DNA from 3 places in the Ruminococcus sp. AF20-12LB genome. Region 2 is predicted to be linked to each of the others. Evidence: riboswitches for the same ligand, from Rfam matches in the RefSeq annotation. Region 2 holds a riboswitch; each other region holds the start of a gene.
The links. Region 2 has a riboswitch for cobalamin ahead of DWX61_RS16680 (ABC transporter permease). Riboswitches for the same ligand answer to the same signal wherever they lie in the genome.
Positions count from the first base shown of each region.

Region 1: another riboswitch for cobalamin. It lies ahead of DWX61_RS02345 (sirohydrochlorin cobaltochelatase); the one in region 2 lies ahead of DWX61_RS16680 (ABC transporter permease).
Region 3: another riboswitch for cobalamin. It lies ahead of DWX61_RS02410 (cysteine-rich small domain-containing protein); the one in region 2 lies ahead of DWX61_RS16680 (ABC transporter permease).

Region 1 covers NZ_QUGH01000001.1:510,289-521,290, forward strand. The annotation lists gene DWX61_RS02305 (nitrogenase component 1) at 1-91, shown strand, start outside; gene DWX61_RS02310 (DMT family transporter) at 272-703, shown strand; gene DWX61_RS02315 (helix-hairpin-helix domain-containing protein) at 814-1,620, shown strand; gene DWX61_RS02320 (response regulator transcription factor) at 1,631-2,320, shown strand; gene DWX61_RS02325 (sensor histidine kinase) at 2,324-3,754, shown strand; gene DWX61_RS02330 (GerMN domain-containing protein) at 3,765-4,721, shown strand; gene DWX61_RS02335 (DNA internalization-related competence protein ComEC/Rec2) at 4,757-7,033, shown strand; gene DWX61_RS02340 (NAD(P)/FAD-dependent oxidoreductase) at 7,156-8,535, shown strand; cobalamin riboswitch at 8,938-9,112, shown strand; gene DWX61_RS02345 (sirohydrochlorin cobaltochelatase) at 9,274-10,563, shown strand; gene DWX61_RS02350 (hypothetical protein) at 10,685-11,002, shown strand, end outside.
Region 2 covers NZ_QUGH01000017.1:33,522-44,523, reverse strand. The annotation lists gene DWX61_RS16720 (transglutaminase domain-containing protein) at 131-613, shown strand; gene DWX61_RS16715 (class I SAM-dependent methyltransferase) at 967-1,782, shown strand; gene DWX61_RS16710 (TetR/AcrR family transcriptional regulator) at 1,791-2,333, opposite strand; gene DWX61_RS16705 (DUF3786 domain-containing protein) at 2,320-2,958, opposite strand; gene DWX61_RS16700 (GntR family transcriptional regulator) at 3,310-3,684, shown strand; gene DWX61_RS16695 (ABC transporter ATP-binding protein) at 3,687-4,535, shown strand; gene DWX61_RS16690 (ABC-2 transporter permease) at 4,532-5,206, shown strand; gene DWX61_RS16685 (MATE family efflux transporter) at 5,361-6,719, shown strand; cobalamin riboswitch at 6,870-7,043, shown strand; gene DWX61_RS16680 (ABC transporter permease) at 7,180-8,109, shown strand; gene nikC (nickel transporter permease) at 8,125-8,988, shown strand; gene DWX61_RS16670 (ABC transporter ATP-binding protein) at 8,969-9,760, shown strand; gene DWX61_RS16665 (oligopeptide/dipeptide ABC transporter ATP-binding protein) at 9,770-10,708, shown strand; gene DWX61_RS16660 (nickel ABC transporter substrate-binding protein) at 10,738-11,002, shown strand, end outside.
Region 3 covers NZ_QUGH01000001.1:534,181-545,182, forward strand. The annotation lists gene DWX61_RS02405 (C40 family peptidase) at 1-1,189, shown strand, start outside; cobalamin riboswitch at 1,421-1,590, shown strand; gene DWX61_RS02410 (cysteine-rich small domain-containing protein) at 1,858-2,145, shown strand; gene DWX61_RS02415 (phosphatase) at 2,254-2,970, opposite strand; gene DWX61_RS02420 (glycyl radical protein) at 3,325-5,850, shown strand; gene DWX61_RS02425 (glycyl-radical enzyme activating protein) at 5,862-6,653, shown strand; gene DWX61_RS02430 (class II aldolase/adducin family protein) at 6,840-7,721, shown strand; gene DWX61_RS02435 (aldehyde dehydrogenase family protein) at 7,755-9,143, shown strand; gene DWX61_RS02440 (zinc-binding dehydrogenase) at 9,162-10,391, shown strand; gene DWX61_RS02445 (BMC domain-containing protein) at 10,416-10,730, shown strand; gene pduA (propanediol utilization microcompartment protein PduA) at 10,815-11,002, shown strand, end outside.

The sequences.
Region 1 (11,002 bases), on a different contig from region 2:
TCCGATCTGTCCGGAAACAGCCATTTTTTATGAGATGCCGCATATTGCGTTTTCCGGAAGGATATATCTCAGAAAATATTTTCAGGAATAAAGAGCGTTTTGTGATCATGCATATAAATATTATGCGGATGAGAAAACAGGGCGGCAGTGTGTATAATTGCTGGAAAATCACATAAACTAAACTATAAGAAACCGTAAAGGCGTTGCAGAAATATGCAGCGCCTTTTTCAGGCAGTAATACCGGAAACGGAGCATGTATGGAGGGATTTTTATGTGGGGATTTTTGTCAGCACTGATCTCAGGTGCACTGATGAGTATTCAAGGGGTATTTAACACAAATGTAACAAAGCAGACCAGTCTGTGGGTTTCAACCGGCTGGGTACAGTTTTCTGCATTTCTGGTCTGTGTGGCAGCATGGTTTTTCACAGGCAGAGAAAGTATCGGCATGCTGTGGCAGGTGGAGGATAAATATAATTTACTTGGAGGAGTGATCGGTGCATTTATCACTATCACAGTGATCCGGAGTATGGGAAGTCTGGGGCCTGCGCGGGCGGTTATGCTTATTGTCATTTCTCAGCTTGCGGTGGCGTATCTTATAGAATTGCTGGGGATTTTCGGTGTGGAAAGAGCAGATTTTCAGTGGAGAAAGCTGTTGGGAATGCTGATTTGTATTGCAGGTGTAGTTATTTTCAAATGGAAATAGAAATAAAAGTATTGTAATATTTGTAATACTTCGTTAAAATAAGGTATGGTTTTGCATGAGTAACGGGGCACCTGCCGCCATATCGGCGGAAAGGAGTGAACCGCCTACCTATGAAAATAAGATCACATATCAGAAGTGTTCGGCTTGTTTTTTCCATATTTTTGTTACTGATCCTGGCAGGGCTGACAGGCTGTAAGGATGACGGAACAGAATTTCTGGAGAAAGAACTGGTGCAGGAAGAAAGTACGGAAGCATCCGGAATAGATGCAGAGCAGGAAGAACCGAAGGATACGGAAAGTGAAGTATCCGGGAAGAAATCTGCAGAGGATGAGGCAGATATATCACAGAAGAAACAGAATGAGTCTGCAGAGGAACAGGCTCCGGAGGTCGAAAAACAGCTGCCGGAGATCTCAGACACTCCTCAGAACATTTATGTAGATATATGTGGAGCAGTGACCAGCCCGGGAGTCTATGAGTTTCCATATGGCAGCCGTGTTTTTCAGGCTATCGAGCAGGCCGGAGGATATCTTCCGGAAGCTGCGGCAAGCTATCTCAACCGTGCTAAGGAACTTTCTGACGGACAGCAGATCTATGTGCCAACGCAGGAAGAAGTAAACAGTCAGGTCCTTGCAGTCACTCAGGATGGAACAGAAGCTTCATCCGGAAATGACACGGACAACGGAACCGGACAGGAAGCTTCCGGAGAAGATACCGGTACAGAGCAGAAGATCGATCTGAACACCGCTGATGTATCCCAGCTTACTACTCTCACAGGTGTAGGGGAGTCCAAGGCCCTGGCGATCATCGCTTACAGGGAAGAGAACGGTCCCTTTACTTCAGCAGAGGATATCATGAATGTACCAGGCATCAAAGAAGGAACCTATGAGAAGATAAAGGATAAAATAGCAATAAAGTAAGGAGCGCTAAATGAGCAGGAAAGTATTGGTAGTAGATGATGAGAAACTGATTGTCAAGGGACTTCGCTTCAGTCTGGAGCAGGACGGAATGGAAGTGGACTGTGCCTATGACGGAGAGGAAGCACTGGAAAAAGCAAAAGCAGGAGAGTACGATATCATCCTTCTTGACCTGATGCTTCCCAAAATGGACGGTCTTGAGGTATGCCAGCAGATCCGTGAATTTTCCAATGTTCCGATCATCATGCTTACAGCAAAAGGAGAAGATATGGATAAGATCCTGGGTCTGGAATACGGAGCTGATGATTATGTCACCAAGCCTTTCAATATCCTGGAAGTCAAAGCCCGCATCAAGGCGATCATCCGCCGTGCAGGCAGCAAACAGGAGAAGCAGGAAAAGGCCAAGACTGTGGAAGTCGGAGAACTGAAGCTGGACTGCGAAGGACGCCGCGTATTTATCTCCGGAAAAGAGATCAATCTCACAGCCAAGGAATTTGATGTGCTGGAGCTTCTGGTATTCAATCCGAATAAGGTATACAGCAGGGAAAATCTTCTGAATATCGTATGGGGCTATGAATATCCGGGAGATGTCCGTACCGTAGATGTACATATCCGCCGCCTGAGAGAAAAGATCGAGGCCAATCCCAGTGAGCCGAAATATGTACACACCAAATGGGGTGTGGGATACTATTTCCAGGCATAACCTGTGAAGATCAAAAAGAACGGCAAATTTTTTAAAAGTCTCCGCTTTCGTATTCTGATCATCCTGATCATACTGGGAATCGTACCGAGTGTCATTGTAACGGAAATGGTCATTGCCAACTATGAAGACCGTGCCATTGCCAACCGTGTGCAGAGCATGGAGAATATCTGTGACATCATGTGCGACCTGCTGATCAAGGAGAATTATCTGAATGATACCAGCTCTCAGACGGTGAACAGCAAGCTGGAATTACTGTCCAACAGCTATGGTGGCAGGATTCTCATTGTAGACAGGGATTTCAGGATCATCAAGGATACCTATGGTGTGGATGAGGGCAGGACTCTGGTTTCTCAGAAAGTATTGAACTGTTTTAGAGGAGAAGATGCCTACCGATATGATTCTGACAGCCAGAAGCTGATTCTGGCAGTTCCGGTAAAAAGTCCGGATGTAAAACAGGTGCAGGGTGCCATGATGATCATGGCATCTTCCAGTGAGGTGACAGCCACCATCCATGAACTGGAGCAGAAAGGGATTCTGATCATCGGTATCATTGTAGTGCTGGCCATTTTTCTGGGCTATATTCTTTCCACGATCCTGGTGAAGCCATTTGCCAGGGTAACGAAAGCAATCGAGGATCTTACAGACGGATATCAGAATGAGGAGATTTCGGTACCGGATTATACAGAGACAGCTTTGATCACAGATGCATTTAACAAGATGCTTTCCAGAATGAAGACGTTGGATGAATCCAGACAGGAGTTTGTATCCAATGTGTCTCATGAGCTGAAGACACCTATGACTTCCATGAAGGTTCTGGCGGATTCGCTGGTAGGACAGCAGGGGGTTCCGGAGGAACTGTATCAGGAATTTCTTTCTGATATCACAGAAGAGATTGACAGAGAGAACAAGATCATCACCGATCTGCTCTCCCTGGTAAAAATGGACAAAAAAGCAGCAGATATGAATATCACAAATATGAATATCAATGAGCTGCTGGAGAATATCCTGAAGCGTCTCCGGCCCATTGCAGATCAGAGAAGGATCGACCTGATCCTGGATTCGTTCCGACCGGTAACTGCAGATGTGGATGAGGTGAAATTTACCCTTGCCATCAGTAACCTGGTCGAAAATGGTATCAAATACAATGTAGATGAGGGCTGGGTCCGCGTAACACTGGATGCGGATCATAAGGATTTCTATGTAACGGTTGCAGATTCCGGCCTGGGAATACCGGAAGATTCCATTGAAAGGATATTTGAGCGTTTTTATCGTGTGGATAAATCCCATTCCAGAGAGATCGGCGGAACCGGTCTTGGACTTGCCATTACAAGAAGTTCCATAGCCATGCATCATGGAATCATCAAGGTATCCAGCAAAGAGGGCGAGGGAACCACATTTACCGTGAAGATCCCACTGTCCTATATCCCGTCCTAGGAGGTACAGAATGAAAAAAACGATTTTGATCATCTGTGTGGCCGCTGCCTGCATCCTTCTTGGTCTGGTTGCTTTTATAGGTTTGTCGGGAAGAAATAAAAACGAAGAACAGCAGTATAGATTTTATTATATCAACAGCGATGAAACGAGACTGAAAGAAGAAAAATATACTCCGGAGAAGGAAACAACAGAAGTGATGCTGCGCAATTTTTCCGAGAGTCTGAATAACCGAGAGACCAGGGAAAACGGAATCTCACTTTTTCCGGAGGGGGTAAAGATTTCTTCTTATTCCATACAGGATGGAGTCCTGAACATAGAATTCAATGAGGCCTATGATAAAATGTCACGTACCAGGGAACTTCTGGTGCGGGCAGGTATAGTGAAGATCTTTTTGCAGGTTCCAGGAGTGGAGTCCGTTGAGATCTGTGTGGGTAAAAAGCCACTGACAGATACCAGGGGTGAAGAAGTGGGAGCCATGAATAACGACACCTTTGTGGAGTTTTCCGGCTCCGATGGGGATGTGTACAGTTATGACACCTTTACTCTGTATTTCACAAACAAAAACGGAGATAAACTGGTAGCGGAACAGAGAAGTGTCCGCTACAGACGAAATCTTCCGAAAGCTACGGTGGTTCTGGAGCAGCTTGCAAGAGGTCCGCTGGAAAAAGGACATTATCCTACAATACCGGAGAATTCAGAGGTACTTTCCCTGACGAGAGCAAACGGTATCTGCTATGTAGATTATAATTCTGTGTTTCAGGATTATGCGTTGGATGTTTCGGAACAGGTTGCCGTGTATTCGGTGGTAAATACATTGATCGCGGCAACAGATATGGACAAAGTTGAGATTTCCATCGAAGGAAACAAGGAAGTGACCTTTGGCCAGAACATGCAGCTTTATAAGTTCTATGAGTGGAACGACAGCCTGCTGGCACACACAAAGGCTAAAAAAGAACAGAAAAAATAAAACATTTCAAAATATCAGAAAACGGGAGAACATTTATGGTGAAAAGGCCGATGTGTCTTTTGTGTTTTCTTATGGTGCTGAGTCTTGGCACGCTGGAGCTTATGGGGATTCCTCTGATCAGGGGGAATCCCCTTCCGGTAAATGTGCAGGAGCAGATCGAAGCGCATCCTGGTTCCATGATCTGCGGGGAAGTGGAACAGTATGAAAACACAGAATTTTCCCAGTCTGTTTATCTGAAAAAAACATATCTTATCCATCAGTCAAAAAAATTTCCAATTGAAAATGTAAGAATATTTCTCAAAAAAGAAGAAGATCTGAAACCGGGAATGCGGATCCTGGTCAAGGGAACGCTGAAAAGAGTGGAAGGTCCTGCGAATCCGGGGGGCTTTGATAGCCAACACTTTTATGCCTGTCGTCATATTTATTATTTCATGAAGAACGCTGTGCTCCAAAAGAAAACAGCCGTGTATTCCGGCTACAGGCAGCTCCTTTTGGAGATAAAAGAAAGCTGCAGACAGATCCTGAAGGAAGCAGCAGGAAAAGATGCGCCTGTTTTTTGTGCCATGACGCTTGGAGACAAACAGGAACTGGATCCGGAAACACAGATGCGCTATCAGCTGGCCGGAATCATACATATCCTTGCCATCAGCGGACTTCATATCAGTATTCTGGGAATGGGGCTTTACAACCTTCTAAAGAAGATGGGACTGGGAATCTGGCCTGCCGGGATTTTTTCTCTGGGAGTGATGCTGCAGTATGGGATCATGACCGGAGGGAGTGTTTCCACCATGCGTGCAGTAACTATGTTTCTGATCGCCATGGGAGCCAGGATCACCGGACGGATCTATGATATGATGAGTGCTCTTTCCGTAACTGCCATGATGATCCTTGTGGAATCTCCGGCCTATCTCCTGGACAGCGGATTTCTTCTGTCCTTTGGCTGTGTTCTGGGAATGGGGCTCGCTGCGGAAAAGATCTGTGCCCTTGCAGGAGCGGAGAAAAAATGGACAAAGGCACTGGTAAGTCCTATAGCTCTTCAGCTTGTGACTTTGCCGGTGATGCTGAAGTTTTTCGGAGAAGTCTCTATTGCCGGATTTATCCTGAATCTGTTGGTGCTTCCAAGTGTGGGGGTAGTGCTGACTGGAGGAATGGCGGCGCTGCTGCTGGGGATTCTCAGTATTCCCGCAGCAAAACTGGTGCTCCTGCCGGCAAGGGTACTGCTGCTTTTTTATGAATATCTCTGCAGTCTGGCAGGAAGGTCGGGATGGAGTACCTGGATCGGAGGGGAGCCGGAAATATGGCAGATCCTGGTATATTATGGTTTTTTGATCACAGTTCTGTTTATGGGACAGTATATAAAAGAACAGCGCCGGAAGAAAAAAGCAGTCTGTGAGGAAACGGAGCTATCAGGGGAGCGGTCGGAAGCAGGTTGCCGGAAGCTATATGCTATCCGGATAACAGCCGGTATTTTTCTGGCAGTCGGAATCCTGATACTGGGATATCATCCGGCAGGAAGTCTGAAGGTGATCTGCCTGGATGTAGGACAAGGGGACGGTATTCTTGTGGAGACCCCGGAGGATCACCATTTTCTGATCGACGGAGGAAGCAGCAGCCAGTCGGACCTTGGAAGATACTGTCTTTTGCCGGCATTGAAAAGTCAGGGGATTTCCTGGCTGGATGGGATTTTTATTTCTCATACAGATCAGGATCACATCAACGGTGTGAAGGAACTTCTGGAATATATGGGAAAAGGTCTCACAACCATCCGGGCCGGATATCTGATCCTGCCTGCCTGGGTTGAAAGACCAGATGCGTGGAGGGAGCTTGCAGAGACAGCAAAAACTGCCGGAGTTAAGGTAGTGACAGCAGAAAAGGGAGATGAGCTGCTTTGCGGAAGGGTATCTTTTTCTGTTCTGTGGCCGGAAAAAAATGCTGCGGGAAAAGATGTGAATGAGGAAGCAATGGTGATGAAGTTGTCTTTTGGAGAATTCCGGATGCTTTTTACCGGAGATATCGGTGCAGATACGGAGAAAAAGCTTCTGGCAGCCGGGGTGCTTGAGGATGTTGACTGTCTGAAGGTGGGACATCACGGTTCCCGTTATTCTACCACAGAAGCATTTCTTGAGAAAATAAAGCCGGAAGTGGCGATCATTTCCTGTTCTTCCGCCAACACCTACGGACATCCGTCACCGGAAACCGTAGAGCGGCTTAAAGAGGCCGGAAGTCAGGTGGAATACACCATGAAAAACGGTGCTATCACTGTGGAAACAGATGGAAAAAAGCTTAAGATCGGAAGGTTCCGGAAGGATTGAGGATTTTTTTCCAAAACCGAAAAAAAACGGTGACTTTTGAACACGTTTGTTGTAGAATAGACAGGGTTTGTGCAAAAACAAAGCACTGAAAATGTGCAATACAAAATAAGGAGTTTTTATTTATGAAGTATGATGTACTGATCGTAGGGGCAGGTCCCGGTGGGATCTTTGCAGCCTATGAACTGATGAATAATGATCCGGAGAAAAAGATCGCAGTTTTTGAAGCAGGTCATCCTCTGGAAAAAAGAAAATGTCCCATCGACGGAAAGAAAGTAAAATCCTGTATCCACTGCAAAACCTGCGCGATCATGAAGGGATTTGGCGGTGCAGGTGCTTTTTCCGATGGAAAATATAATATCACCAATCAGTTTGGCGGAACTCTGTACCAGCATATCGGCAAGGATACAGCCACAGAGCTGATGGAATATGTAGATAAACTGAACCTGATGCATGGCGGTGAAGGAACCAGGCTTTATTCCACCACAAACAGTGAGATTCGTAAGCTCTGCCTTCAGAATGGCCTGCATCTTCTGGATGCATCAGTCCGTCATCTGGGAACAGATATCAACTATGTGGTGCTGCAGAACCTCTATGAAAAAATGAAAGACCATGTGGATTTCTATTTTGACGCATCTGTTGATAAAGTGGAGAAAACAGAAGATGGTTACGCAGTTGTTGTAGGCGATGAGCGTTACGAGGGAACTTACTGTATCATCTCCGCAGGACGAAGCGGAAGTAAATGGATGGAAACTGTATGTACAGAGCTTAAGATCCCGACTCTTTCCAACCGTGTGGACATCGGAGTCCGTGTGGAGCTTCCGGCAGAGGTTTTCAGCCGTCTGACAGATGAGCTTTATGAGAGCAAGATCGTTTACAGAACTGAGAAGTTTGAGGATATGGTCCGTACCTTCTGCATGAACCCGCGAGGTGTTGTCGTGAATGAAAATACCAACGGTATCATCACAGTAAACGGTCACAGCTACGAAGATCCGGCAAAGCATACCAACAATACAAACTTTGCCCTTCTGGTATCCAAGCATTTCTCAGAGCCGTTCCATGACAGCAACGGATACGGTGAGAGCATTGCAAGACTTTCCAATATGCTTGGCGGTGGTGTTATGGTACAGCGGTTCGGAGATCTGATCCGCGGAAGACGAAGCACAAAAGCCCGTATTGAGGAAAGCTTCGTAACACCTACACTTTCTGCGACACCGGGAGATTTAAGCCTTGTTATGCCGAAACGTATCCTGGATGGCATCATCGAGATGATCTATGCCCTGGACAAGATCGCACCGGGAACCGCGGATGACGATACTTTGCTTTATGGCGTGGAGGTTAAATTCTACAACATGGAGGTTGAGATCGACGAAAATCTGGAAACTTGCCACAAGGGTCTCTTTGTTATCGGAGACTGCAGCGGTGTGACACACTCTCTTTCCCATGCATCTGCCAGCGGAATCTACGTAGCCAGATACCTGGAGCAGAAGTATTTTAACAGATAAACTGCAGAGCAGTTTATCTGTTATGAGCAAGTAGCGAAGCGGATTGCGAATATCCGTTTAACCAGATAAACTGCGAAGCAGTTTATCGATTATGAGCAAAACAGTCCTTTTCTGATATCAGGGTGATGACAGAAAGGGGCTGTTTTTGTGAGTGAAGGTCGTTACTGTTCACTGGTAATGTCCCGCGAGGTGTTTTTTGTGAGCGAAGGTCACAGAAAAACCGAGACATACCGCGCGAATTTATGCGATCAGCATAAATTCTGTGCATCGCGAAGCGTGTTACTGAGAACGGAGTGAACAGTAACTGAAGGTCACAGAAAACCGTGAATCGTCCGACATCAATCTTGACAAATTTGTGAGTTTGTGGTAAAAATTAGATAACCAGATAAAAGAAAATATGTGCAAATGTTATAACGATAAGGTTGCATCCAGTCGGATGTGCAAAAGAGAATCCGGTGAGAATCCGGAACGATACCGTCACTGTGAAAGGGGAGCTGCTTTTATAACCACTGGGAGACCGGGAAGGGAAAGCAGCGTGGAACCAAGTCAGGAGAACTGCCTTATTGCGAGATTCAAGGGTTCGCGGTTTACGAATCTGTATTCTCCATAACAATACAGAACTTCTTTTTATGTATTTGTATTGCGCAGAGAATCATGTGTGAGCAGGCAGCCGCAGAGAGCTGCCGTTTTTTGTACATATCAGTATTCTGGAAATACATGAAAAGAGGACAATAAGAAATGAAAAGAAAAACAATGTTAGCTCTGATGCTCGCAGTTTCCATGACATGCTCTATGGGTGCAGCTACAACAGCAATGGCAGCAGAGGATTCTGCTACAGAAGAGAACGCTGAGGCAGCTGATACCACAGAGGCTTCCGATGCAGATCAGGAAGCAGCAGATAATGTAGCAGCTCTGATCGACAAGATCTATGTACAGGAAAGAAACGACACAACAGATGAGGACTGCAAGGCAGCCAAAGAAGCATGGGATGCTCTGACAGACGCTCAGAAAGAGCTGGTAGAGGGTGAGAATGCAGATCCGGATTACTTTGGACGTGACACAGGAGATGCTTCCAAGGACGATCCGCGTAACCAGGATGAGATCGGTGAGAATGAGCTTCTTGTTGTAAGCTTCGGTACTTCCTTCAATGACAGCCGTGCAGAGGATGTCAAGGGAATCGAGGATGCTCTTGCAGAAGCTTATCCGGACTGGTCTGTAAGAAGAGCATTTACAGCACAGATCATCATCAACCATGTAGAGGCAAGAGATGATGAAGTGATCGATAATATGCAGCAGGCTCTTGACCGTGCAGTAGAGAATGGTGTTAAGAACCTGGTTGTACAGCCTACTCACCTGATGCACGGTGCTGAGTACGATGAGATGACAGAAGCGATCAATGAATATAAAGATAAATTCGAGTCTGTAGCTATCGCAGAGCCAATGCTCGGCGAGGTTGGAGATGATGCAACAGTGATCAACGATGACAAGAAAGCAGTTGCTCAGGCGATCACAGATGAGGCTTGCAAAGAGGCAGGATTTGACAGTATGGATGCAGCAGCTGAGGCTGGTACAGCATTCGTATTTATGGGACATGGAACATCCCATACAGCTAATATTACATACGATCAGATGCAGACACAGATGGAAGACCTTGGATTCAAGAACGCATTCATCGGTACTGTAGAGGGTGAGCCGGAAGACACAGCCTGCGACAAGGTTATCGAGAAAGTAAAAGAAGCAGGATACAAGAACGTTGTTCTTCGTCCGCTGATGGTTGTTGCCGGAGACCATGCAAACAACGATATGGCCGGTGATGATGAGGATTCCTGGAAGAGCCAGTTTGTAGCATCCGGAAACTTCGATAAGGTTGACTGCCAGATCGAGGGTCTTGGAAGGATCGAAGCCGTTGAGAAGCTTTATGTAGAGCATACAAAGGCAGCAATCGATTCTCTGGGAAGCACTGATGAATCCGCAGATTCTGATGCAGCAGATACAGAGGCTGATTCTGCTGAGGAGTCCGCAGAATAATAAATACAAAAATATCTGAGTGAGTTCAGATACCTATAAGAAATCAATGTAACTGCCCGGAAAGATCAGGAAGACTGTTTTCCGGGCAGATTGCTGTATCTATGGAAGGGAGAAGATTATCATGAAAAAACGCTATGTAAACTTAATTCTTGCAATGGCAAGTGCATCAGTCCTGGTGCTGGGTTCTGTGCCTGCGATGGCAAAAACAGACGAAACAAAAACCGAGTCCGGTGAGGAAGCAGAAACTTCCGGAGAAAAGGATACGGATGCAGACAAAGCAGATACACTGGAAGATGGCGTTTATACAGCAGAGTTTGATACAGACAGCAGCATGTTTCATGTAAATGAGGCCAATGACAAAAAAGGAGAACTCACGGTCAAAGATGGTAAAATGACCATCCACGTAAGTCTGGTTTCCAAGAAGATCGTTAACCTGTTT
Region 2 (11,002 bases):
ATAAGGGAAAGCTCACCTGCGACAAATCCAGTGTTTTCAATGGTTTGCGGAGAATTTAATAACAAAATATAACAGTTATTAAATCTCTTAAAACAGGTGAAATCTCAATCGGAAGTTGTGAAGGTGCATTATGGACAAATATTTAAAAGAAACAAAAATGTTAGATTATTCCAACGAAAACATACAGCAGTTAATTCGGGAAAGAAGATGGAAAAATATAAATGAATTTGAACGCTTAAAATCGATTTATGATTTTGTTAGGGATGAAATATTGTTTGGATATAATATTGATGATAATGTTCCTGCATCAAAGGTTTTGGCAGATGGTTATGGACAATGTAATACAAAAGGAACATTGTTTATGGCAATACTAAGGGCATGCAATATTCCTTGCAGGGTACATGGATTCACCATTGATAAAAAATTACAAAAGGGAGCAATGACAGGGGTTGTCTATAAAAATGCACCACAAAATGTATTTCATAGTTGGGTTGAAGTTTACTTTGAGGATAGATGGTATGAGTTAGAGGCGTTTATTCTTGATAAAAAGTATTTACAAAAATTACAGAAAAAAATAGTGATTGTAAAGGTGCATTTTGTGGTTACGGTGTAGCCGTAAAAGACTTCAAAAATCCAATTATAGATTTTGATAGAAATAATACATATATTCAGAGTGAAGGAATTAATCAAGATTTTGGAGTCTATGATTCGCCTGATGACTTGCTAAAAGTACACCATCAAGAAATGTCTGCGATAAAAGCATTTTTATATAAACACTTTGGCAGGCATTTAATGAACCGAAACGTCAAAAAAATTAGAAATTGCTAAATTTCAGTTTAAGAAGTTTATGGGGAGAAAGTTTATGGGGCCTGTTTCCAAGACACGTCAATTTGAATTGTTTATTTTCATAAAATGTGTTACAATCGAGTTAGTCGAAACTAATTATATTGCAAAAAAGGTAAATGTATGAGTGAAAGAATAAAACCTACTATCAGTGGCAGTGCTGAGACAATGCTCCAGAGCTTTTATGCCAGAGCCCAATATTCCAAAAGTAAACATAATAAATTCTATGATGCAAAGGCGGTAGAATTAGTCGACAAAATTGATTATGATTTTTCTACAGCGGCTAGGGATTCTACGATGGGGAAAGGGGTAATTGCCAGAACGGTAGTTTTTGATGAATTAGTAAAGAATTTTATAGAGAAAAATCCTGATTGTACGGTGGTTAATATTGCCTGTGGTCTGGATACGAGATTTTATCGTATGGATAATGGTAAAATCACCTGGTACAATCTGGACCTGCCAGAAACGATAGCAATTCGCAATCAGATTTTCGAGGAATCAGGACGTGTTTCTACGATAGGAATTTCTGCACTTGACCCTGCATGGTCAAAAGAAGTAAAAGTGCGGGGGAAAATGCTTTTTATCATTGAAGGATTATCAATGTATCTGACAGCAGAAGAAAACGGTAAGATATTAAAAATAATAAAGGACAACTTTGATAATGCCTGTATTCTTATGGAATGTCTGGCAAAGGCATGGATAAAGAAAGAAGGAATAGAAAAATCCATACAGCAAACAGGCTCAAAATTTGTCTTTGGTGCAGATCATTTTGAAGACCTTGGGAATATGACAACAGGGTATCATAAAATAAAAGATGATAATATTCTTCGTGGCATGGAGTTATTTTCATCTGCATACAGACTTTTGGCGTTATTACCGATTGCAAAAAAGGTTACGCAGAAGATTCTGATATTTGAAAAGGACGAACAAAGCATGTGAAAGAGTCTTTATACGTTTTTTCTTGCATTTTTCAAATAAGAAGTATTGTCGCTGATTCGTCCAAGAAGAAAATATCCCTGATAGATAGAAAGCATGCGCTGAGAAAGATTTTTTGCATGATCTGGAGACAATCCGGAGTATAACAATACTTCCTGAAAAATCTGCTCAAATTTTTTCAGTCCTTCCATAAATACAGATGCAACTGCAGGCTTGCCAAGTGCTGTTTCCATGCCCATCACCGCATACGGGCAGCCTGCAAATGTTTGTCCATTTGTCCTTTCAGATAAAAAATCAAAGATTTCTTCAATAAAACTTTCCCAGTCATTTCCCTGAGAACTATTTTGAAATTGTTCCAGCAAGATTTGTTGATAGTATTCCGTTACCGCTGTTGCCAGGTCATCCTTGCTTTTGAAATAAAAATAAAAAGATCCTTTTGGAAGGTCTGTTTGTTTGAGAATTTCGCTGATTCCAGTAGCAGAATACCCATTTTTCCAAAAAAATTCAGCAGCACACTCGATCAGGCGTTGTCTGGATTCTTCACCCTTTTTCAATTCGCATTTCTTCCTTCAGTCTGGAAAACAGATGTGTAAGTGCAAACATAAGCGTTTCATAATGCATGTAATCTAAAGTATTCCTATCCGCAAGAATCTGAAGACTTGCCGGGAACTCGTCATCAGCCTCCCAGAAACGAATGATAATCGGCAAAAAAGGAAAAAGATTTAATTTAAAAGCAACATCTCCTTTTTCCAGTTCCCTTCCGGAAAGTGATATACAGGCATTACGCAATTCAACGGTTTTTCCGTTAAAAAAGTCAGCGGTATTCTGAAAAAATCCTCTGTTCGGTGAGAGATTTCCTGTTCGGACAGAGGAAAGGCTGTTTATATTTACAAATTCATGTGACAGATGGCAGCTATCCTTTGAATAACATAAAACATCATAAATAGTCATTGCTTCATTATGATTGGCTTCATGAACTGTTTCAAAATCATTATCTGACCACTGAACATTTCCCGTTTTTCGGTTAATACGATAGGTACGGTTGATAAAAGTGATATATAACCAGTCAGAATTGTAATCTAATGAATATTTATGTATCATTGTAGCCTGATCATATTGCAGGAAAACATGTGCTGTAGAAATTTTTGTTTTATCATAATTAGTGAGAGCTTTTGTCATATATCCCTCCAAGAATATTTTGTTGCAGTTATTTACAAAATAGACTAATCGGTCTATAAAGTCAATTCATTTTGCGTAACAAATAAAAATTAATGATCATGAAAAGTAAGTGTCTAAGACTTCCCATACCTTCTGATGGTAGATGACAAAATCCCGGCAGGTGCAAAGCTGTACTAAAATTAAATTATTGATATACATGACAACAAAAGCACTTCTTAGAGTTTTTTGATCTGAGAGGTGCTTTTTTTCGTGTTAAAAAATATATCCCAGCAGTCAACTACTGCAAAACAGTATATAACAGTTGACAACAGTATTATACTGTTATATACTGTTTACAACAGGAGGAAACATATGAAGATTATAATCAATAATACATCGATGGTACCAATTTATGAGCAGATCATGGAGCAGATCAAGGCGCAGATCATCTCCGGAGAGTTAAAAGAAAATGATATATTGCCGTCCGTGAGAACAATGGCAAAGGAACTGAAGATCAGTGCACTTACTGTGAAGAAAGCATATGACAATCTGGAAGCAGAGGGCATGACAGTCACAGTTCATGGAAAAGGAACATATGTAGCGGCTTCGAATACACAGCTGATGGAAGAAGAGCGCAGGAAAGAGGTTGAGGCGGATCTGGAAGCAGCAATTCAGAAGGGAAGGCGCTGCGGAATGAAAGAGGAAGAGATCCGTTCGTTGTTTGAACTCATCATGGAGGATGAATGATTATGTTGGAGATTAAAGGAGTAAAGAAAAGCTACGGTGAATTTCAGTTAGACTGTTCGTTAAATGTAGAAAAAGGAAGAATCACTGGTCTGGTTGGAGAGAACGGAGCCGGTAAGAGTACTTTGTTCAAGGCAGTGCTCGGACTCATTTCTTATGATGCCGGTGAGATAAAGATCCTGGGAAAAATACCGGAAGAGTTAAGTGAAAAAGAGAAAGAAGAGCTGGGAGTTGTCCTGGCAGAAACCGGATTCAGTGGATACTTGAAAGGGAAAGATGTTGAGGCAGTCCTTGCCAAATTGTATCCAAAGTTTGAAGCAGAAAAATTTCATCAGATGTGTGAAGAATATCAGATTCCGTTGGATAAATTTATAAAAGAGTACTCAACAGGAATGAAAGCAAAGCTGAATCTGATCATTGCATTGACACATCAGGCAGAATTCCTGATGCTGGATGAGCCGACAGCAGGGCTTGATGTCGGAGCGAGGGAAAGGATGCTGGATATTTTAAGAGAGTATATGGAAGAAGAACCGGAGAGAAGTATCCTGATCAGTTCACATATTTCTTCGGACTTAGAACATCTGTGTGATGACATTTATGTGATACATAAAGGAAAGATCATATTTCATGAAGCGATGGATACGATTCTTGAAAAATATGCAGTGTTGAAGGTCAGTGAGGAACAATATCAGGCAGTGGATAAAAGGTATCTTTTGAAAGAGAAAAAAGAGTTTTTTGGAGTTGCCTGTCTGACGAACGAGAAGCAGTATTATATAGAAAATTATCCGGAAATCGTAGTAGAGAGCGGATCACTCGATCAGGTGATCCTGATGTTGACAGGGGGCGAAAGATGATGAAAGGAATCAGAGGGCTTTTGGAAAAGGATTTTCGATTGTTTTTTCGACAGGGTGGTAATCTTTTTTTGGTGTTAGTGTTTGTAGCATTGTTTTTTATACTTACAGGAAAAACGGCAGCTGCTTTCATTGCAATGTATATCCCATCTGTTCTGGCAATATATTCAGGTAATACGATCAGTTATGATGAAAATGGCCATGGCTACACATATTTATTTTCTTTACCCGTAAATAAAAAAATATATGTCAGAGAAAAATATATTTTTTCCTTTATCATGACAGCATGTGGATGGTGCATTGGAATGATCTGTGCAGGAATTATGGTACTCATAAATCCTGAAGAGGTGTTTGATCTGGAAATGCTGGCAATGGAGTTGATCACATTTTTTGTGTTTCAGGCAATTGCGGGAATCATGATCGCGATCAGGATAAGGTTTGAAGGAGAGAAAGGGCGAATTGTGCTGCCAATCGCAATTTTAATTATTTTTGCGATTTGTTATACAATTAGATCTTTTGTGAAGACTAACTTGGGATTAAAAGAAAGTATTCTGCATATGATAGGGGGGATAGGGGATTTTGAAATCGGGATTGCCCTCATTGTGCTAAGTCTGCTTATATGGTTTGCTTCGTATAAGTATAGTATGAGTGCTATGAAGAAGAAAGAGTTTTAAGATAAGCGTGGTAAAAATGCTCCATTAAAAATAATGATTATATGGATGTAATAGCTACCAAAAATATTATAAAACTTTGTGAAAAAATAGGATTGTGTTTCGTAAGAGTCCCTTGTAAAATAGCGGATAAGGATGAAAAGAAAAGGAGATTCTTATGGGAACCAATGAAAAAGATATGACTGCCGGATCCCCCGGAAAACTGATCATAACTTTTGCCATACCAATGATGCTTGGAAATATTTTTCAGCAGTTTTATACAATGGCAGACACCATGATCGTCGGACAAGTGGTAGGAGTTGAAGCACTGGCGGCAGTAGGTGCCGGAGATTGGCTGGTATGGCTGGTGTTGGGGATCATGACAGGTATCACACAGGGTTTTTCTATTCTTGTATCTCAATATTATGGAGCAAGGGAAAAAGAAAATCTGAAATGCGCAGTGGCGAAAAGCTATATCATGACAGCATTACTGTCTGTGGTCGTACTCGCAGTAAGTGAAGGTACAGTTTATCATGTTCTTTTATTTTTACAGACACCGGATAATGTCATTGATCTGACAATGCTATATTTGCGGCTGATCTTTGCAGGAATCCCGATCATAGCTGCTTATAATATATTTGCAGCGATCCTTCGGGCACTTGGAAACAGCAGATCTCCGTTGATCGCAATGACAGTGGCAGCAGTGATCAATGTGGGACTGGATCTGTTATTTGTGGCGGTTTTTGGCTGGGGTATAGCCGGAGCAGCAGTGGCAACCGTTATCGCACAGGGATTTTCAGCCTTGTACTGTTTGATCGTATTACGTAAAATCCCGGATATCCGCCTGGAAAAGAAGGACTTTTACAGGCAGCCCTCTATGAGCCTGCGGCTTTTGGAACTGGGAGTTCCTCTTGCGATACAGAATGTGATCATCTCCGTGGGAGGACTTGTGGTACAGTATGTGATCAATGGATTTGGTTTTCTGTTTGTGGCGGGATTTACGGCATCGAACAAGCTGTATGGGGTTTTGGAGATGGCTGCCGTTTCATATGGATATGCTATTACAACCTATGTAGGCCAGAATCTTGGTGCAAAGAAATATCAGAGGATTCGAAAAGGTGTGCGCAGCGGCACTTATATGGCAGTGCTCACTTCGGCTTTCATTTCCGGTATGATGGTGTTGTTTGGACGTAATGTACTGTCCCTGTTTGTATCCGGTGAACCGGATCAGACCCGACAGGTATTGGATATAGCATATAAGTATTTGTTTATTATGGCTGTTTTTTTGTGGGTGCTGTATCTGCTGTATGTGTATCGTTCCGCTATCCAGGGCCTGGGTAATACTTTGATTCCGCTTGCCAGCGGCATTGCAGAATTTATAATGCGTGTCAGTGTTGCGCTGCTGCTGCCAAAAATGATCGGCGAAGATGGAATATACTATGCAGAGATCTGTGCATGGAGCAGCGCAGCTGTTTTATTATTCGTAAGTTATATGATCATTATACGGAAATATAAAGAAGTCACTGTTCATACATAATGTCATTTACTTGAGGAATCTATAATGATATATAGGCGGAAAATATCCGGGTTTTAATATGAAATGTTCAGATATTTCATATTTGACAGAAAAACTATTTATATAAAAAGAAAAGTATGATATTATAATACTTATTCGTTGCAACTATGAAAATTGAATAGTCAGAAGGGTGTACAAAGTACTTAATAAGGAATCTGGTGAAATGCCAGAACAGCCACCGCTACTGTGACAGGGACGAAAACCAAAATATCACTGGAGAGATCCGGGAAGATGGTAAGTAGGAAGAACTGGAGTCAGGAGACTTGCCTTTTTGACAGAAGAATTCTGATTCGGATGGGATACAGAAGGAATAAGCTCTGCCTGAGGTGGAGGTTTGTTTTTTGTGCTGATATGATGCTGGATCATATCAGCCTTTTTTATTTTAACCGAATAAACAGATGAAAAATGAGGAGAAATGAAAATGGGAAAAGTAATTGCAAAGCGTTTTATATTTATGATTCCGGTAGTTCTGGCGGTTACATTTATTATTTTTATGCTGAGTTTTATATCGGCAGGTGATGCGGCCAGAGTTCTGGCGGAGAAAAAATACGAGCACCCGTCACCGGAGCAGATAGAAGAAGTACGGCATGAGGAAGGACTGGATCAGCCGGTGCTGGTACAATACGGGAAATGGCTGGATCAGGCACTTCATGGCGATTTTGGAAAATCATATTCTACCAGAAAACCGGCTTTTGAGGAATTAAAAAGATATTTTCCACAGACATTTAAACTGGCAGTTACTTCGTTTTTATTGTTGATGATCGTATCAGTCCCTCTCGGAATTTTGTCGGCAATTTATGAAAACAGAGTTCTGGATAAAGTCATTCGCATTTTGTCGTCCCTCAGTGTATCTATGCCGTCTTTCTGGATCGGTCTGATGCTGCTATATATATTTGGAGTAAAGCTAAAAGTGATTTCCGTGATCGGAGGAGATGCCGGAGGCATCCCGATTCTTGCGGCATTTGCCATGGATATCAGTTTCTTTGGAATTATGACGAGATTGATCCGTACCAATATGATACAGGTGCTGAAGCAGGATTACATACGTGCCAGCAGAGCCAAGGGATTGTCATCTGTAAATGTAATTTTGCGTCATGGTCTGAAAAATATTCTGATTCCTGTGCTGACACGTCTGGTATCAATTGTGATCGGTTTTTTCTGTGGCTCAGCTGTGATAGAAAGTATTTTTTCAATTCAGGGAATCGGAAATCTGGCATTGAAATCCGTGATCTCAAAAGACACTCCGGTGCTGCAATGTTTTATCTTTATTCTGGCTGTTGGCATTGTAGTATTAAATTTTCTTGTGGATATCGCCTATTCTGCGATTGACCGGCGAATCCAGTTAAAGTAAAGGAGAGATCATAGAATGGGAAGCAGAAGAAAGCAGAAAACAGAAAAAAGCATGATCCAGAATCTGTACTGGAAACAGGTATTCCGGTCACCAAAAACAAAAATAGGATTGATGGTGGTCATAATTTTTGTATTGGCAGCTATTTTTGCACCTGTACTGGCGCCGCATGATCCACTGCTTGTGGATGTTTCGATAAAATTAAAGAATCCGTCGGCGGCATATCCTTTAGGTACTGATCAGCTGGGACGATGTATTTTATCAAGACTTCTCTGGGGCAGCCGGTATTCACTGAGCTATAGCTTTACGGTGCTTCTGATCACCGTATGTGTCGGGGTGCCGATCGGACTGTTTGCCGGATACGTAGGTGGAAAAATCGATTCGATAATTATGAGGATCATTGATGTATTTATGGCTATGCCGGTCTTTATTGTGGCACTTGCCATTGCAGGAACCGTAGGAGCCAGCGGCGCTCATCTGATCCTGTCCTTATCGGTCGTATCCTGGGCAGAATATGCAAGGCTTGCCCGTGCATTGACACTTCAGGAAAAAAATAAAAATTATATGACCGCACTAAAAGCCGGAGGCTGCGGCCACGCAAGGATCATATTCAGGCATGTATTGAGAAATATCCTGCCATCTGTGATCGCACTGGCAACAATGGAAATCGGTTCGATCATTCTGTCAATTGCCGGTTTTTCCTTTATCGGCCTTGGTGTGCAGGCACCGACACCGGAATGGGGGATCATGCTTAGTGACAGTAAAAGTTATATCCAGACTTATCCAAGACTGATGTTTTATCCGGGTATACTGATCATGATCATTGTTCTGGCATTTAATTATCTGGGGGAGGGAATACAAAATGGAACAGCCCAAAAATGATGTTCTAAAGGTAAAAAGATTACATGTGGAGTTTCAGACCTCTCACGGAATGGTTCATGCAGTAAAAGATGTTAGCCTGGAAGTAAAGCGCGGAAGGATCCATGCTCTGGTGGGAGAAAGCGGAAGCGGCAAGTCAGTTACCTCTCTGACGATCATGAATCTGCTTGCAGGAAATGGAAAGGTGATATCCGGAGATGTGACACTGAACGAAAAGAGTCTTCTGAAGTTATCAGGAAAAGAAAAACGACAGTTATACGGAGACAGGATCGGAATGATCTTTCAGGATCCGACCGCTGCTCTTGACCCGCTTTTTACAGTTGAACAACTGCTTCTGGAAGGACTGAGGAAACATCGCAGAATGAGCAAAAAACAGGCAAGGGAAGCTGCGTTGGAAAGTCTGCGGATGATGAATCTGCGTGATCCGGAAGAACTGATGAAGAAAAAACCTTACGAATTGTCTGGTGGTATGTGCCAACGTGTTATGATCGCCATTGCCATGTCCATGAAACCGGATTATCTGATTGCAGATGAGCCGACGACAGCATTGGATGTAACCGTACAGAAGCAGATCCTGGAAGAAATCTATCAGCTATCCAGGAAAGAAAATCTGGGTGTGTTATTTATTACGCATGATCTGGGTGTGGTGGCAGAGATCGCAGATGATGTTTCGATCATGAAAGACGGCGAAATAGTGGAAAACGGAACAGTTGAAGAGATCTTTTATCATCCGCAGCATTCATATACAAAAAAACTGTTGGATGCAGTTTTATAGGGGAAAAGTATGAGTACGTTACTAAAGACAGAACATTTAAAAAAATATTATGGCAAGAAAAAAATTGTGAAGGCAGTGGATGATGTAAGTCTGGAAATCCACGCAGGATCATCCATGGCCCTGATCGGTGAAAGTGGAAGTGGTAAAACTACATTCGGAAAGCTGATCGCCGGCCTGGAGAAACCTACAGATGGAAAATTCTGGTTTCAGGGACAGGAAATGCAGGATTTGTCTGAAAAGCAGTTTCGTCCATATCGCAAGAATCTTCAGATGGTCTTTCAAAGCAGCAGCGGGGTATTTGATCCCGGTTATACCATTGGAGAAAATATTCTGGAAATTTTGAAATTACATGAAAAATTGCAAGAGGGAGAGTATGAAGAACGGGTAAAAGAAGCTTTGATCCAGACGGGGCTTGATCCGGATATTCGCAACCGTTATGTTGGACAGATTTCAGGAGGTCAGTGTCAGAGAGCTAATATTGCGAGAGCATTGGTATTAAGACCGGAACTTGTGATCTGTGATGAACCGGTATCCAGTCTGGATTATTCCATACGAAAGCAGATCCTGCATCTGTTAAATGAACTGCAGGAAAAATATGAGATGACCTATTTACTGATCACTCACGATCTGTCCAATGTTCCATATCTCTGCAAAGAGGTGGCTATCATGTATCAGGGACGCGTGGTCGAGTTTATCGATCATACGGACAGCTTAAAGGAGACTGCCGTACATCCTTATACAAAAGATCTGTTTGATTCTATTCCGGTAAAAGAACCGAAAATGCGAAGAATCGGATCGCAGGAAAAGAAAATATTTTCAGATACCATTCCGGAACAGGGCTGCCCATATCAGAACCGGTGCAGAAGATGTACAAATATATGCAGAGAGCATATACCGGAATTGACAGAAATTGAAACAGGACATTTTGCGGCATGTCATATGCTGTAAAATATAAAACAAACAAAGGAGAGGAAGAAATGAAGAAAAGACGTGTAGCAAAATTGATAGCATTGAGCATGGTGGCGGCAACTTTACTGACAGGTGTCAATGTACAGGCAAAAGAGGAAAAAGTAGTTACGGCAATGACATCCATTGATCTGACGCCTGAACTTTGTGACCCTATAAAAAGTGGTCCAGACTTTCGTCTTTATGAAATGATCTATGATCCACTGGTGCGTTATGGAGAAAATGGAGAAATCAAACCGGCATTGGCAGAATCTTGGGATATCAGCGAAGATGGCA
Region 3 (11,002 bases), on a different contig from region 2:
CTCCAATAAGGAAGCCGACATTGCATCTACACAGACCAACCTTGAGAAGGCCAAAAATGCCAAGCAGAAACAGTATGAGGCAATGAAGAAACGTATCCAGTATCTCTATGAGAAGGGTGGAGACGATGCATGGTTCCAGATGATGCTGAATGCAGAGAACCTGTCTGACCTTCTTACAAGAGCAGAGTACACACAGAAGACTTATGAGCAGGACCGTAAGAGCCTTGAAAAATATTCCAATACGATCCAGCAGGTGGCAAACCTGGAAGCACAGTACACACAGGAGAAGGCAGAGCTGGAGGGGATGAAGCAGGAATATGAAGCAGAGTCCCAGAACCTGCAGGCACAGCTGGATGAGAAGCGTGCCACATCCGCAGATTATGATAATGAGATCGCCTACGCACAGCAGCAGGCTACAGATTATGCAAACCTTCTTGCAGAGCAGACTGCAGAGCTTCAGAGATTAGAGGCTGAGCGTATTGCAGCAGAGGAAGAGGCAAGACGTCAGGCCGAGGCTGAAGCAGCAGCGAGAGCACAGGCTGAGGCAGAAGAGGAAGCAAGACGCCAGGCAGAGCAGGAAGCACAGCAGGATGAGGCGGACGAGAGCGAAGATGTACAGTACGATGAGGACGGCAACGTGATCGAGAATACAGATGAGGATACTGCAGAGGATGACACCGAGCATGTGGATGAAGATGCAGACAATGGTGAAAATGATGATGCGTCCGGGGATACTGAGAATACAGAGGATAATGCAGACGCAGATTACGATAACAGCACAGATGCATCCGAAGAAAGTGCAGAGGACACATCCTCAGACAGTGACAGTTCTTCTTACAGCAGCGGTTCAGGATCTTCTGTTGTGAATTATGCCACACAGTTTGTAGGAAATCCTTACGTATGGGGCGGAACAAGCCTTACCAATGGTGCAGACTGCTCCGGATTTGTACAGAGTGTCTATGCGAACTTCGGAGTCAGCCTTCCGAGAACATCCTATGAGCAGCAGAATGCAGGTACAGAAGTATCCTACGCAGATGCACAGCCGGGAGATTTGATCTGCTATGGCGGACACGTGGCTATTTACATGGGTAATGGCCAGATCGTTCATGCATCGAACTCTCAGGACGGGATCAAGATCAGCAATGATGCTACATACAGAACAATTGTATCTGTAAGACGTCTTGTATAATAAGAACGTACAACAGAAAATAAAAACACAGCAGCCCGACAGCAGTTTGTCGGGCTGTTTTTTATGTCGTAAAAAACACTGAAAACCCATGGAACGGAGTAAACAGCAACAAAATATGCTCATAAATATATAAATATTGAAAATAGTATTGACATATAATTAACAGGATGTTATTATGATGTCAGTATAATTCCATATTGAACATAGCAAGTGCTGAGGATGGCTGACAGTTATGTATTGATTATCAGAGGTCCGCAGAAAAGGGAATCAGGTGTGAAACCTGAGCGATCCGGTCACTGTAACGGAGGAGCAAATCTCATAGTCCATTGTACGTATGTATGAGAAGGAGAGAGGAGCCATGATCCCGGAGCCAGGAAACCTGCTTGTTATGGCGAGGTTAAACTTCCGTGTAAAGTGTAACAACCATTTCAGGGACTCCGCACCCCTGGGACGTTGTCTACTTTTTTACGAGAGTAGGCATTTTTTTATGGAATGCGCCTGTTCATATGAATTATACATGATTAAATGGCAGGCGATACTACTCCGGATACATTCGTTCCCTCCGCGCACTCATGAACGGATTATATTTCTACCCCGGGGTGGCATCGCTACCTCTTTTTTTATAGGAAAATTTATGCGTGGTTATGTCAGGAGAGGAGAAAAGAGCCATGGAGAAGCCATACTGGGAAGGCAAAGAATACTCTTACTTCAGCCACAAAAATTGTGAGTACTTTCCATGCCATAAAGGAGCAGATCCGGAGAACTTCAACTGTCTGTTCTGCTATTGTCCTTTATATGCACTGGGAGATAAATGTGGTGGTAATTTTCGCTTTACGGAAAGCGGCATCAAAGACTGCACCGAATGCAAGCTTCCTCACAGAAGAGAGAACTTCGGATATGTTACAGGTAAATATAGCGAGCTTGCGGAAATTGTACGGAAGCAGCGGGAAAAATAAAAAACAGGTCAGTTCAGATACAGGAAAATGTATATTCCTGTGTTTGAACTGGCCTGTTTTGTTTTGGGGTGGACAATAGCTGTTATCTGTCGGAAAAAATACAGAAGATCATTCTCTGGTTTGGAGAAAAACCTTGAGTCTGGGAAGCTGGTTGTTGAGGATCAGCTGTTCTGGAAACATGGCCTGATGAACAAACTCAGCAGCATAGGTAAAATCTCCGATATGCTCCGGGCCATGGCTGTCACTGGAAAGAAGCAGCGGCAGATCATATTTGCGGCAGCATCGAAGGATCTCGAAACAGTTTTCTCTTGTGTCGCCACGATAGCCATAAGGTGCAAGAGAAGCTTCGTTGATCTCAAAGATCGTGCCGGTTTCCCTGGCAGCCCTTGCAAGCGCATCATAATTAACCGGGTAATGAGTGTTATCACTATGTCCGAGGATCTTCACACAGGGGTTTTTCATTACATTGATAAAAGCTTCTGTGTTTTCGGCTCTGGTACCGCAGCGGTAATTCCAGGCATGCATGCTGGCAATGGCGTAATCAAGTTTACATAATAATTCCTGGTCTAAATCTACCGTTCCGCTGCGGTCAAGGATATTCAGTTCAATTCCGTAGAGTAATTCCACACCGAAATGTTTTTTAGGAGAATAGGTAAGGCTGCGGAAATAGGAGGAAGTTCCGGCTGCAAGAGTGCCGGGACCGTGATCAGTGATCCCGAGAAGCCGGAGACCTTTCTCAGCAGCTGCACGTGCCATGTTGGTGATGGTACATTCCGTGCCGTGACCACTGGCGATGGAGTGGGTATGCATATCAGAAAGATACATAAAAATACACCTCTTTTACTGTTTGAGAACATGTAACAGAGCGGAATGCGAATGTCCGCTTTACATAAATTTTTTTTGAAAAACAAAGGAATTTCTATATAAATCCAAGTATGGCAGAGCAGAAAAGCAAAGTCAATAGAGAAAAACATAAAAATACAAAAAACAAATAAAATCAACAGGGTGCAACCAATAAAAACCACAAAAACAGCTAGAAACACATGTTGGATTTCGTTGACATCGAAGTAGGGGTAAGGTATAATAAAACTACATGAGCACATAGCCGGACAGGAGCGGTTCTGGAAGCGCAGAGGCAGACAGATCACCAGAAACAACCGGTTATGAGAAAGGAGAATCATGGAGAAATTTCATATAGCAGATGTTCCGAAAACAGACAGGATCACACATCTTGTAGATAATCTTTATGCAAAGATGCCGGTGATCGAATCTGCCAGAGCAAAACTGATCACAGAGTCTTACAAAGCAACAGAAGACGAGCCGATCATCACCCGCAGGGCCAAGGCATTTGCCCACATCCTGCACAACATTCCAATCATCATCCGTGATGAGGAGCTGATCGTCGGAAGCAGCACTTTGGCGCCGAGAGGATGTCAGACGTTTCCGGAGTATTCTTTCCAGTGGCTGGAGGATGAGCTGGATACAGTGGCTACCAGAACAGCCGATCCATTTTATATTGCGGAGGAAACCAAGGCGGAGCTCCGTGAGGTACATAAATACTGGAAAGGTAAGACTACCAGTGAGCTTGCAACCTCCTACATGGCACCGGAAGCGATTCTTGCCATTGACCACAATATTTTTACACCCGGAAACTATTTCTACAATGGTGTAGGACACGTAACCGTTAAATATGAAGAAGTTCTGGCAATCGGTTATGAAGGAATCATTGCCAAAGCTCAGAAGGAACTGGATGAGTGTAATGTAGGAGATGGTGATTACGCAAAGAAATCCCGTTTCCTGGAAGCAGTTATCATGAGCTGTCAGGCAGTTATTGACTATGCACATCGCTATGCCGAGCTCGCAGAACAGATGGCATATCAGTGTCAGGATCCGACCAGAAAACAGGAACTCCTTCAGATCGCATCCAATTGTACACACGTACCGGCAAAGGGCGCCCGTAACTTCTATGAGGCGTGCCAGTCCTTCTGGTTTGTACAGCAGCTGATCCAGATGGAAAGCAGCGGACATTCTATTTCTCCGGGACGTTTTGACCAGTATATGTATCCGTATTACAAGAGTGATATGGAAGCAGGCAATCTTACCAGAGAATTTGCCCAGGAACTGATGGACTGTATATGGGTAAAATTAAACGACCTGAATAAATGTCGTGATGCTGCATCTGCAGAGGGTTTTGCAGGCTACAGCCTTTTCCAGAACTTGATCGCAGGTGGTCAGAACAAGGATGGCGAGGATGTGACCAATGATCTCTCCTTTATGTGCATCCAGGCGTCTATGCATGTGCATCTTCCGGCACCGTCTCTTTCTGTAAGAGTATGGAACGGATCTCCGCATGAATTCCTGATCAAGGCTGCAGAGCTTACAAGAACAGGAATCGGACTCCCGGCTTATTACAATGATGAGGTTATCATTCCTGCACTGCAGAACCGTGGCCTTTCTCTTGCAGATGCCAGAGAATATAACATCATCGGTTGTGTAGAACCGCAGAAGGCAGGTAAGACAGAGGGCTGGCATGACGCTGCATTCTTTAACATGTGTCGTCCGCTGGAGATGGTTTTCTCCAATGGTATGGACAAAGGGGTACAGATCAGTGTCCAGACCGGCGATGTCACAGAGATGAAGAGCTTCGATGAGTTCTATGATGCATATAAGAAACAGATGGAATATTTCATTTCCCTGCTTGTAAATGCTGATAATGCCATTGATGTGGCACATGCGGAGAGATGTCCGCTTCCATTCCTTTCCTGTATGGTGGATGACTGTCTGAAACGAGGCAAATCCGTTCAGGAAGGCGGAGCTGTTTATAACTTTACAGGTCCTCAGGGATTTGGTATTGCAAACATGGCAGATTCTCTGTATGCGATCCGCAAGCTTGTATATGAAGAAAAGAAGATGACCATGGAGGAGTTGAAGGAGGCTCTGGCATGGAACTACGGCAAGGGTATCGATGCACAGGCTGCAGCAGATATCACCACCATCGTTATGCAGAAGCTCCAGGAGAATGGCATCAGTGTAAATGAGCAGACCGCAACAGCTGTTATGACAGCAGCTCTCGGAACAGAGCCATCTCCGGAGAAGAAGGCAAGATTCGAAGAGATCCACAAGATGATTGATGAGGTTCCGAAATTTGGAAATGATATCCCGGATGTGGACTACTTTGCAAGAGATGTGGCTTATACTTACACAAGACCGCTTCAGAAATATATGAACCCAAGAGGCGGACATTATCAGGCGGGACTTTATCCTGTATCTGCAAATGTTCCGCTTGGCGGACAGACCGGTGCAACACCGGATGGCCGTTACGCACATACTCCGGTAGCAGATGGTGTTTCCCCGTCAGCCGGCAAGGATGTGAAGGGACCGACAGCTGCGGCAACTTCTGTATCACGTCTGGATCATTTTATCGTATCCAACGGAACACTGTTTAATCAGAAATTCCATCCGTCAGCACTTGCAGGAAGAGAAGGACTGGAGAAATTCGTGGCATTGATCCGAGGATACTTTGATCAGAAGGGCATGCATATGCAGTTTAATGTTGTTGACAGAGAAACACTTCTGGATGCACAGAAACATCCTGAGAAGTACAAACATCTGGTTGTACGTGTTGCAGGCTACAGCGCATTGTTCACTACACTTTCCAGATCTCTGCAGGATGATATCATCAGAAGAACAGAGCAGGGCTTCTAAAGGAGTAACGTATGGACTATTTGGATACAAAGGGCAGGATCTTTGATATTCAGAAATATTCAGTACACGATGGACCGGGTATCCGTACCATCGTGTTCCTGAAGGGCTGCGTTCTCCGCTGCCGCTGGTGCTGTAATCCGGAATCACAGGAATACCGGATCCAGAACATGAAGGTTCTGGGAGAAGATAAAGTGATCGGCCGCGACGTGACAGTTCGTGAAATGATCGAAGAGGTGGAAAAGGACCGTGCCTATTATTACCGTTCCGGAGGCGGGATCACCCTTTCCGGAGGGGAATGTATGTGTCAGGCGGACTTTTCCAGAGATCTTCTCCGCGCGGCAAAGGAGAGAGGGATCAACACAGCGGTAGAAAGTATGGCCTGTGCCCCATGGGAAAAGATCGAACAGGTACTTCCCTATCTGGATGTATATCTGATGGATATCAAGCATATGAATCAGGAAAAACATAAAGAATTCACAGGACGGGCCAACGGACTGATGCTGGAGAATGCAAGAAGGGTTGCGCTCTACGGAAAAACCAGGCTGGTGATCCGCGTTCCGGTGATCCCCACATTTAATGATTCTGTGGAAGAAATCCAGGCGATCGCAAGATTTGCAGCATCCCTTCCGGGCGTAAACAAGATCCATCTTCTTCCGTATCACAGGCTGGGACAGGATAAATATGAAGGACTTGGCAGACCCTATTTAATGGAAGGAATCCTTCCGCCCACAGCAGAACATATGCAGATGCTGAAGAATGCAGTGCATGCGGTATGCGGCCTGGACTGCCAGATCGGCGGCTGAGAGATACGGGATTACAGAAAAAAGATCCTTTGCAAACAGAAAATATAAAAAACAATAAAAACAACATAAAAAACAACAAGAAACCAACACAAAACAACGGATTGTCCTTGACTTATTTTGTGGTATGGGGTAAAATGTTCTCAGAAACAAAATAGTGCAATCCAATGCTCAAGGAGGAAATTAAGCATGGTAAACGAGTTTGAAATCAAAAAACAGCTTTGTGACATCGGTAAGAGAATTTACAACCGTAACATGGTTGCAGCTAACGACGGAAACTTTTCTGTTAAAGTAGCTGAGAATGAATATCTTTGCACACCAACTGGTGTATCCAAAGGATTCATGACACCAGAGTTCATCTGTAAAGTAGATGGCAAGGGTAATGTAATCCAGGCTAACCCGGGATTCAAACCATCATCTGAGATCAAGATGCACATGAGAGTATATGAGAAGAGACCGGACGTGGGATCTGTTGTACATGCTCATCCGATCTATGCAACATCTTTCGCAATCGCAGGTATTCCGCTTACACAGCCGATCATGCCGGAGGCAGTTATCGCCCTTGGATGTGTTCCGATCGCTGAGTATGGTACACCTTCCACAATGGAGATTCCGGACAACCTTGAGAAATACCTTCCATACTTTGATGCAGTACTTCTTGAGAACCACGGAGCACTTACATGGAGCACAGACCTTAACGCTGCATACATGAAGATGGAGTCTGTAGAGTTCTACGCACAGCTTCTGTATCAGACCAAGCTCCTTGGCGGACCGAAGGAATTCGACAAAGAGAACATCGAGAAACTCTATGCGATCCGTCGTAAATTTGGTATGCCTGGTAAACATCCGGCAAGCCTCTGCCTGAACAAAGACGGCAAGAACTGCCACAACTGCGGTGGTGCATGCCACAGTGAGGACTACAAACAGTTCCCAGGATATCAGTATGATTTCGTTGGAAAAGACTGTGATTGTGATAAAGATGCAGCTCCTGCAGCAGATGCAGCAAAGAATGATGCAGAGCTTGTTGCTCAGATCACAAAACAGGTTATGGCTCAGCTTGGCCTGAAATAATCTTTTGACGGAATAATTAAGGAGGACAATCTCATGCCAATAAGTGAGAATATGGTACAGGAAATTGTACAGGAAGTTATGGCAAAGATGCAGATTGCAGATGCTCCGGCCGGAAAACATGGCGTTTTCAAGGATATGAATGATGCTATCGAAGCAGCCAAGAAGGCTCAGCTGGTAGTTAAGACAATGTCTATGGACCAGAGAGAAAAGATCATCACCTGCATCCGCAAGAAGATCAAAGAAAATGCGGAAGTACTGGCACGTATGGGTGTTGAGGAAACTGGTATGGGTAATGTGGGAGATAAGATCCTGAAGCATCACCTGGTAGCAGACAAGACACCTGGAACAGAAGACATTACAACAACTGCATGGTCCGGAGACAGAGGACTGACTCTGATCGAGATGGGACCGTTTGGTGTTATCGGTGCGATCACACCATGCACTAACCCAAGTGAAACAGTTCTCTGCAACACAATGGGTATGCTGGCAGGCGGAAATACAGTAGTATTCAACCCACACCCGGCAGCAGTTAAAACTTCTATTTACGCAATCAATCTTTTAAATGAGGCTTCCCTGGAATCAGGCGGCCCGGATAATATCGCTGTCACAGTTGAGAAACCAACCCTTGAGACAAGCAATATTATGATGAAACATAAAGATATCCATCTGATCGCAGCAACAGGAGGTCCTGGCGTTGTAACAGCAGTTCTTTCCTCCGGTAAGAGAGGAATCGGTGCAGGAGCAGGAAACCCGCCGGCACTGGTTGATGCTACTGCTGATATCCGTAAGGCAGCTCAGGATATCGTAAACGGATGTACATTCGATAACAACCTTCCATGTATCGCAGAGAAGGAAGTTGTTGCAGTATCTTCCGTAGTTGATGAGTTAATGCACTACATGCTTACAGAAAATGACTGCTACCTTGCATCCAAGGAAGAGCAGGATAAGCTTGTTGAAACTGTACTTGCAGGCGGCAAGCTGAACCGTAAATGTGTAGGACGTGATGCGAAGACACTTCTTTCCATGATCGGAGTTCAGGCACCGGCAAACACCCGCTGCATTATCTTCGAGGGACCGAAGGAGCATCCGCTTATCACAACAGAGCTTATGATGCCGATCCTCGGAATCGTAAGAGCAAAGGATTTTGATGACGCTGTAGAGCAGGCTGTATGGCTTGAGCATGGCAACCGTCATTCCGCACATATTCATTCCAAGAATATTGATAACATTACAAAATATGCGAAAGCAATCGACACAGCAATCCTTGTAAAGAACGGCCCGTCCTATTCCGCACTTGGATTCGGTGGAGAAGGCTTCTGTACATTTACCATTGCAAGCCGTACCGGTGAGGGACTTACAAGCGCAAGCACATTCACAAAGAGAAGACGCTGCGTAATGACAGACAGCCTTTGCATTCGTTGATCAGGAGGAACATAAATCATGGATATGAACAATGTAAATATCGAAGAAATCGTTAAACAGGTTCTCTCCGGCATGACAGGAAACGCTCCTGCAGCAGCTGCTGCAAGCGCTCCGGCTGCTCCGGCAGGAAATACAATTCCTAAAAAAGCAAGAGTGGCAATGATGACAGAGAAGAAACATTTTGAGCTTCAGGAGTATGACCTTCCGGAAGTTGGAGATGACGACATCCTTGTAAAAGTTGAGGGATGCGGTGTCTGCGGAACAGATGCTCATGAGTACAAAAATGATCCATTTGGTCTTATTCCGGTAGTTCTCGGACATGAGGGAACCGGCGAGATCGTAAAAATGGGTAAAAACGTTAAGGTTGATACAGCTGGCAAACCGGTTAAAGTCGGAGATAAGATCGTTACATGTATGATCTTCAAAGATGATCCGGAAATCACAATGTTCGACCTCAACAAGAAAAACGTAGGCGGCGCTGACGTATACGGACTTCTTCCGGACGATGATGTTAAATTCAACGGATGGTTCGCTGATTACATCTTCATCAGAGGCGGAAGCTTCGGTTCCACATTCTTCAATGTAAGTGATCTGGATCTTGATTCCCGTATCCTCATCGAGCCATGTGCAGTACTTGTACATGCAGTAGAGAGAGCAAAAACAACAGGAATCCTGAAATTCAACAGCAGAGTTGTTGTTCAGGGCTGCGGACCGATTGGTCTGATCTGTATCGCCGTTCTTCATACAATGGGTGTTCACAACATCTGTGCAGTAGACGGAAACGAGCAGCGTCTTGAATTCGCCAAGAGAATGGGCGCAACTACAACTGTAAACTTTATGAACTTCAAGGGTGTTGAGGCACTTACTGAGGCTGTGAAAGAGGCTCAGGGCGGACATCTTGCAGATTTCGCTTTCCAGTGTACTGGAAATCCTCATGCTCATTCCAATATCTACAAATTCATCCGCAATGGCGGCGGCCTCTGCGAGCTTGGATTCTTCATCAACGGTGGAGATGCAACCATCAACCCGCATTTCGACCTCTGCTCCAAAGAGATCAACCTTGTTGGTTCTTGGGTATACAACCTCAGAGATTATGCAACAACATTTGATTTCCTTAAGAGAGCAAAAGCAATCGGACTTCCAATGTCTGAGCTGATCACTGACAAGTATCCGCTGGAAGAGATCAACGAGGCACTTGAGAAGAACCTGTCAATGACAGGTCTTAAGATCGCGGTTGTTAACAAATAACCTTAACGGGAAAGGAGAAGCAACATGGCAGAAGCTGTAGGAATTCTGGAGGTCTTCGGACTTGCGACAGCCTTTGTGGCAGCTGACGCCGGGTGCAAGGCTGCAAATGTCCACCTGGAGGTATTCGATAAGAATAAACCGGCGAATGCGGACAGCCTGCCAGTACCGCTTCTTGTCTGCATCAAGTACCGCGGAAGCGTGTCAGATGTCACAGCAGCGGTAGAAGCCGGCATGAAGGTCGCAGAGAGCATGACAGGTGTGGTACAGCATTACATAATCCCCAACCCGGAACCAGGTACACAGAAAATGCTGAAGATCAGCGCCCTGGATAAAGATTGAGAGGATTCCGCAACTTAACTTTACAAAAGTGTCGGAATCATATATGATAAAAAAGTAACGAATAGGATTCAGGAGGATAGAATCATGGCACAGGAAGCATTAGGAATGGTTGAGACAAGAGGCCTCACAGCTGCAATCGAAGCAGCAGATGCAATGACAAAAGCAGCAGAGGTTGCTCTGGTAGGAACAGAGAAGATCGGTTCCGGTCTTGTAACTGTTATGGTTCGTGGAGACGTAGGCGCTGTAAAAGCAGCAGTAGAGAGCGGAAGCGC